Regions from separate parts of the Pseudoalteromonas sp. MMG005 genome, predicted to be linked through region 2. Evidence: predicted binding sites of a transcription regulator. Region 2 holds the regulator's gene; the other holds the start of a gene.

Region 1 (3,351 bases), on a different contig from region 2:
ATCTTGGTCTACTGTTTATTAAAGGACAAGGTGTTCCACAAAGTGCATTCCACGGTATGGCATGGTTGGTATTAGCCCAAAGTCAAGGGGTTGCCGCCGCGCAAGAAATGATTAAACAAGTAAAACCCCATCTAACAACCAAACGAATTAAAGATGCACAATGCTATGCCGCAACATTATATGAGCAAATCCACCAGCTGCAGTTTTTAAGCCCTGAACCGCAAAAGTAAATCGTCTCCTGTTTGGTAGTATAAAACGCTGATAGTTACCACATTAAAGAGTGCGTATTGAGCGTACTCTGACTATTCTGTTAGTGCTTTTACAAATAGCATTACCTTTGCGCTTCTGTGGCCACATTCTCATGCTCATGCTCAACTTATACCCAAAAAGACACAACTCACGTATATGTCCACTATAAAAAAGTACTTATTTAAAAGATGAGTACCTTATGAGCTCCCGCACATTTTTTAAACAAAATAATTAAAATTCTTCTTGCCTTAAAATACTGTATAAACTACTGTATATAAATACTGTATATAACACCAGTGAGTAAATATGTTAAACACCAATACCTATCCACTCGTTTTGCGTAGTAAAGTGCACCAGCAGACACGCTTAAAGATGGTTCACACTCGTGATGATATCAGTGCGAATTTAGAGTTATTGAATATTATTCATTTGTGTAACCAAAAGCATGGTTGGACATTGTTAATAGCGCCTGAGCATATTCCTAATAAATCTATGCTTGAGCGATGCTCAATAGACTCAAGTAAATTGCTGGTTATTAAACAAAAACATATTTCAAACTTACAGTATGTACTAAATGAAGCACTCAATAATGGTAACTTTGCAGCTGTGATCACATGGACCAATGTAACCACCGCAGATCAGTTAAAAAACATGAACTTAAATTTGTCTGGTACAGAATTATTTTGTTTTTCAAAAATACCAAGCCAAGATACGTGTACAATAGACGCTATGATTTCTTAAATAACCGCTAATATGTGCTATTGCTCCGATCTACTACCTTACGATAAATGTTGTAAACCCTTCATTGAGGGCAGTAATAGCCCTTCATCAGCAGAGCAACTAATGCGCTCTAGGTACTCAGCATATTGCATAAAGAATGCAAATTATATTCTTGATACGTATGCATCTTCTCAACAGAAGATGCATAACACGACTGACATACTGCAATTCGCCAATGAAGTCAGCTTTATTAAGCTTGACGTTATTAAGACTTCAGACAATGATTTATATAACTACGTAGAATTTAAAGCACATTATTTAGTTGAGGATAAACATTGTCAGCTCCATGAAAACTCGAGATTTGTTCAAGAGTGTGGGCTTTGGAAGTACTTAGACGGTGAGTTATTTGACCCGCCAGAAATTAAAATAGGCCGAAATGATCTATGCCCCTGCGGAAGTAGTAAAAAATTTAAAAAGTGCCACGGGTAGTCTAGTCGCACTAAAAATAATGGCATTATGCGCTTTGCATTAGCGCATTTTGCATTTCTTGACTATTAAGTTGATCGTACATTGCCGCTGCATCCATTTTTGGTTTATCGATCGCCACACCACCATGTATTTCTGACTCAAGTCTACGCCTAACAGCTAACTCACAATTATCAACAACCATTAACGGAATATGTTTGTAATCATCACGAATAGCCAGAGGTTCAGGGTCAAGGCAATTAGCTAAGCGCAGACTTGCCATACTGCTTCGAGACAAAGATTCGGCGTTATTTTTTCCTATGAGCATATCAAACTGTGCTGGCGCTAAGCTTTGTTTTGGGCCAACTTGAAACTCTTTTTTGAGCGCATCTTCGCTTAAGTCTGATTCTACTGTTTCATCTTCTGGTAGGTGAAACTGACTAAAATCAAGTGCATCTTGAGACAGCATAGCTAATAACATCGAAAAGTCAGCACGGCGTTGTTCATTAACGCTAACAGAGAGTGCTCCGCCAAGTTGATCTTCTCTGGTTAAAATACTGCCTATTTGCATAGAGTTTCACCGATTGTGTCTAAATATAATTATTTATCGGCATTTTTTACATTTTCTTTAGTGGTTTTCTTTACTTAATTAAAAACTTTGATATTATCAGCGCCGTTGTTTAGGAGGGGTTCCCGAGCGGCCAAAGGGATCAGACTGTAAATCTGACGGCACTGCCTTCGCTGGTTCGAATCCAGCCCCCTCCACCATAACAACGAAACAAATACAATTTGGAGGGGTTCCCGAGCGGCCAAAGGGATCAGACTGTAAATCTGACGGCACTGCCTTCGCTGGTTCGAATCCAGCCCCCTCCACCAAATTGTTTTTGATAGCTCCATAAGATGGAGGGGTTCCCGAGCGGCCAAAGGGATCAGACTGTAAATCTGACGGCACTGCCTTCGCTGGTTCGAATCCAGCCCCCTCCACCATCTTATTTATTTTCTCAAAACTCCGTTATTCTTCTTTTATTGTGCTTTGGAAATAAACAAACTTCTGCCACTTACCCGAAACCATCTTACATGCTCTTGATAATCACTACAGTAACGTGAAACAATTTGCCAAAATGCATGATTATGTGCCAATACATGACAATGCGCTAATTCATGAATAATGACATACTCTATAGCGGCTTTATGAGCGCCTACTAACAATGTATTAAATGTCAGTGCTTTATTACTGGAACAACTTCCCCAACGGCTCTTGTACTCTCTAAACTTCACCGACGCTATACAAACTCCCATATTTTTAGTCAACGCTGGTAACACGGACATGACATACCGCTCTAGCTCACTTTGTAAGAGTAACAACAACGCCTTTCTGCACTCTGCCGTATTGCTTGGCTGCGTGACACACACATTCACAGTCTGTTTATTATGAATAACTTCACTTTCACCCGTAGAGTGAAAGTGGCACTCGAAAACCTCTCCAAAAATACGAACTTTAGAAGACACCCAAGGCACTTGTAATTGAGGCAGAGTCTGTAGTTTTTTCTGCTGTGCCAATACCCAGCTCTGTTTGCTTAGCAGCCAGCTATGCAATTGATGCGTAGAAACACCCATTGGCGTATGTACGACGACACCTGCCTCTGTAACTTTTATAGCAATACTGCGCCGACGGTTGCTTTGTTTTAATTGGTATTCAAACATAACGATAAAATTATTTACTTTTCTCCATTCTACCTTGCAAATTAACTGCTAACCTATAAGTAAATGATGAAAAAGATCAGATAGCTATGAATTCAAAACCGTGTTGCCAGTATCAATCACCTGATGGACAAATATGTCAGGAAATTGATATGGGTTCAGGGTTCTGTTTTTGGCATGATGCAAAATTCGACAAAAGTGGACTAGAGCTCACTC
Region 2 (3,351 bases):
GTGCCATTAGCACGTTAGTCATCAGGCCCTGTAACTCGTCAGTACGAGTTTGAGAGCCCTGCATAAAACGATCTAGGTCATGACAAAGCGTTTTAAATTCACCGAGTTGGATATCTCGGCTCATTAAACGATCCCACGTAGGCTTTATCTCTGAGATCTCGTCACCTAACTGTTGCGCTAAAGGTAAGCTAGCCTCTATTGCATCCATTGTTTTGTTAGCTGCATTCTCAGTCATTTCCATGACATAATTTAAACGTTGTTTAGCGTCAGGAATGGCTTCAGTCGTCAAATCAGCAAGGCGAGTATCGAGTTCGAAACTTTTTAGAGACTCATGCAATTGACGGGTTAATTTACCCACCTCCGCAAACAACTCGGACTGTTCTTTATTCGCAGCATCCAGTATAAGTTGGTCTGCTTTATCTTGCTCACCTTGTTCCAAATAAACAACAAGTTGTTTAGCTTGCTCAAGGGTGATTTGAGGCACAGAAGGCGTTGACATAAGCCTCTCCTTCTTATTGTTAACCTAAACGTTCAAACACTTTTTCTAACTTAGTTTTTAGCGTTCCTGCAGTAAACGGTTTAACTATATATCCATTTACACCAGCTTGCGCAGCAGCTACTATCTGCTCTTTTTTCGCTTCTGCTGTTACCATCAGAACAGGTATGTGCTTTAAACTATCGTCAGCCCTAATTGCACGCAATAAATCTATTCCTTGCATACCTGGCATATTCCAGTCTGTTACAACAAAATCAAACTCTTGATTTTGAAGCATAGGAAGCGCCGTACTTCCATCATCAGCTTCTTGTACATTTGTAAAGCCTAAGTCTCTAAGTAAGTTTTTGATTATTCTCCTCATTGTAGAAAAATCATCAACCACGAGAATTTTCATGTTTTTATCCAAAACATCCTCCAGTGAGGTTTCAACCTATTATTTTTACTCTAATTGACCCAGTCATTGATTTTAGCTTTGAGCTTTATCATTGCCTGCCCATGGATTTGGCTAACACGAGATTCACTAACATCAAGTATCTGGCCTATTTCTTTTAAATTCATTTCGTCGTTATAGTAAAGAGAGAGTACTAAACTATCCCTTTCTGGTAGCGATTGTATCGCTGTCAGCAACGATTCATTAAAACGTTCATTTTTAACGTTATTAAAAGGTTTGTCTAGCGATAAATCACGGTTTGCAGGAGTAATCACGTCTTCATCAACGCCTAAATCCTCGATACCGATAATTTTACTCGCATTTACATCATGTAGAATATGATGGTACTCATCTAACGTAATATCAAGTTTTTCAGCAATTTCAGTATCTTTTGGTTCTCTTCCCAACGCAGATTCAAGGAAAGATATCGCTTCAGCCACCGTCCTGCTGTTTTTATGAACAGAACGTGGAGCCCAATCACCTCGGCGGATTTCATCCAACATCGCGCCCCGGATCCGAATACCCGCGAATGTTTCAAAACTTGCCCCTTTACTGGCGTCAAAGTTTTTTGACGCCTCGATGAGACCAATCATACCTGATTGAATTAAATCATCTAATTGAATATTTGCAGGTAGCCTTGCCAATAAATGGCATGCCACCTTTTTTACAAGTGATGCATGACGTTCAACCACCATGCTCAAGTGTTCTGTTGTTTGATACCCCATCGCTTTACTCACCGATGATGCCATAGTTACCCATTGACAAGTTGTTCAATAAAAAACTCTAAATGCCCTGATGGCTGATGTGGTATAGGCCATTTAGCGGCCTTGCTTGCCAGCCCACGAAATGCAACCGCGGCTGGAGACTTAGGAAATAGCTCAACAATTGTTTTTTGACGCCGCGAAGACTTTCGCATGTTTTCGTCATACGGAACTGTTGCAACAAGCTCAAGTGCCACATCTAAGAATCTATCCGTCACTTTAGACAGTTTAGCAAATAACTCTTGGCCTTCTCTTAAACTACGCACCATATTCGCAACTATTTTAAATTTGTAAACGCCATGCTCTCTGCTTAAAACTTTAATCAATGCATAAGCATCTGTAATGGACGTTGGCTCATCACATACAACGACCATTACGTCCTGTGCTGCTCTAGAGAAGCTTAGCACCATATCCGAGATACCGGCGGCAGTATCTACAATTAAAATGTCAAATTCAGTATTTAACTCACTAAATGCCCGGATCAACCCAGCATGCTCTGCCGGTGTAAGCTCAACCATATTCTGTGAGCCGGATGTCGCAGGCACTATTTTTATGCCTGCTGGCCCTTCAACTAAAATCTCATCTAGCTCACATTCGCCCGATAAAACATGAGATAAATTCTTTTCGACACGCAGACCCAACATGACATCACAATTTGCCAAACCTAAATCGGCGTCTAAAACTAATACTCTGTTACCTTGTTGACCTAACGCTATAGCCGTGTTCAAAGACACATTGGTTTTACCCACGCCACCCTTACCACCAGTAACGGCTATGACTTTAACACCATGGTTATTATTTTGATTCATCCTACGCAGGCCACTTGCTTGATCTAAAACTGTGTTAATCATACATTCCTACTGTCTGAGACGCCACTGCTTCGCGCCTCGAATGTTGTGCTTTTATTCTCTTTAAATACAATTGCTCAGCTTTTTTGACTAACTTTTGAGCATTTGCCACTCGAATGTCTTCTGGCACCCGTTGACCATTAGTAAGATACCCTATTGGCAAGCGATTTTGAATCGCAATACTGATAATCTCACCTAAACTTAGACATTCATCAAGTTTTGTGAAAATACAGCCACTTAAATTTACTTTTTGAAAGTGACGTACCGACTCTTGTAAAACATGCATCTGTGAAGTCGCACTTAATACTAAATAACTTCTAATATCAACTCTTGCGCTACGCATTAAAGTATTTAATTGTTCTGTTAATCGCAAATCTCTTTGACTCATTCCTGCTGTGTCTATTAATACTAGACGCTTATTGCGTAAATGATACAAAACTTCTGCTAATTCATTAGCATCTTTTACTTGCTTTACTGGACAACCTATAATTCGGCCATATGTCGCTAACTGCTCATAAGCACCTATTCTATACGTATCTGTCGTAATTAACGCTACTTTGTCAGCACCATATTTTTGTGCACCTAATGCAGCAAGTTTTGCCACAGTTGTTGTTTTACCCACACCAGTTGGGCCAACTAACGCATAAACACCACCTTGGCGTAAAATATCATTATTGGTTGTATGCATTTGGTTTACGACCATATTAAGTAATGCATTCCATGCTTCTTTGCGCGAAACATCATCTGGAATAAAACACGCCATTTGTTCAGCAACCTCTGAATCAATCCCCATGCCTTGCAGGCGATCAATTAAAC

Evidence for each region. Region 2 encodes FliA, which starts transcription of late flagellar genes. Its sites were predicted from a motif close to CTAAAGNTNNNNNNNNNNNNGCCGATA; they were not measured.
Region 1: J8M01_RS10175 (VC2046/SO_2500 family protein) is a predicted target of FliA. The motif match lies at 2,040-2,066, and genes of this name have one in related genera.

What each region holds. Positions count from the first base shown of each region.
Region 1 is NZ_JAGJEK010000011.1:53,547-56,897, reverse strand. It holds gene J8M01_RS10190 (sel1 repeat family protein) at 1-230, shown strand, start outside; gene J8M01_RS10185 (SulA-like leucine-rich domain-containing protein) at 556-990, shown strand; gene J8M01_RS10180 (YchJ family metal-binding protein) at 1,003-1,458, shown strand; gene J8M01_RS10175 (VC2046/SO_2500 family protein) at 1,484-2,005, opposite strand; tRNA gene J8M01_RS10170 (tRNA-Tyr) at 2,118-2,202, shown strand; tRNA gene J8M01_RS10165 (tRNA-Tyr) at 2,226-2,310, shown strand; tRNA gene J8M01_RS10160 (tRNA-Tyr) at 2,337-2,421, shown strand; gene J8M01_RS10155 (SprT family zinc-dependent metalloprotease) at 2,458-3,138, opposite strand; gene J8M01_RS10150 (ion channel) at 3,225-3,351, shown strand, end outside.
Region 2 is NZ_JAGJEK010000014.1:139,086-142,436, reverse strand. It holds gene J8M01_RS12760 (protein phosphatase CheZ) at 1-499, opposite strand, end outside; gene cheY (chemotaxis response regulator CheY) at 519-902, opposite strand; gene J8M01_RS12750 (RNA polymerase sigma factor FliA) at 941-1,675, opposite strand; gene J8M01_RS12745 (MinD/ParA family protein) at 1,678-2,538, opposite strand; gene flhF (flagellar biosynthesis protein FlhF) at 2,531-3,351, opposite strand, start outside.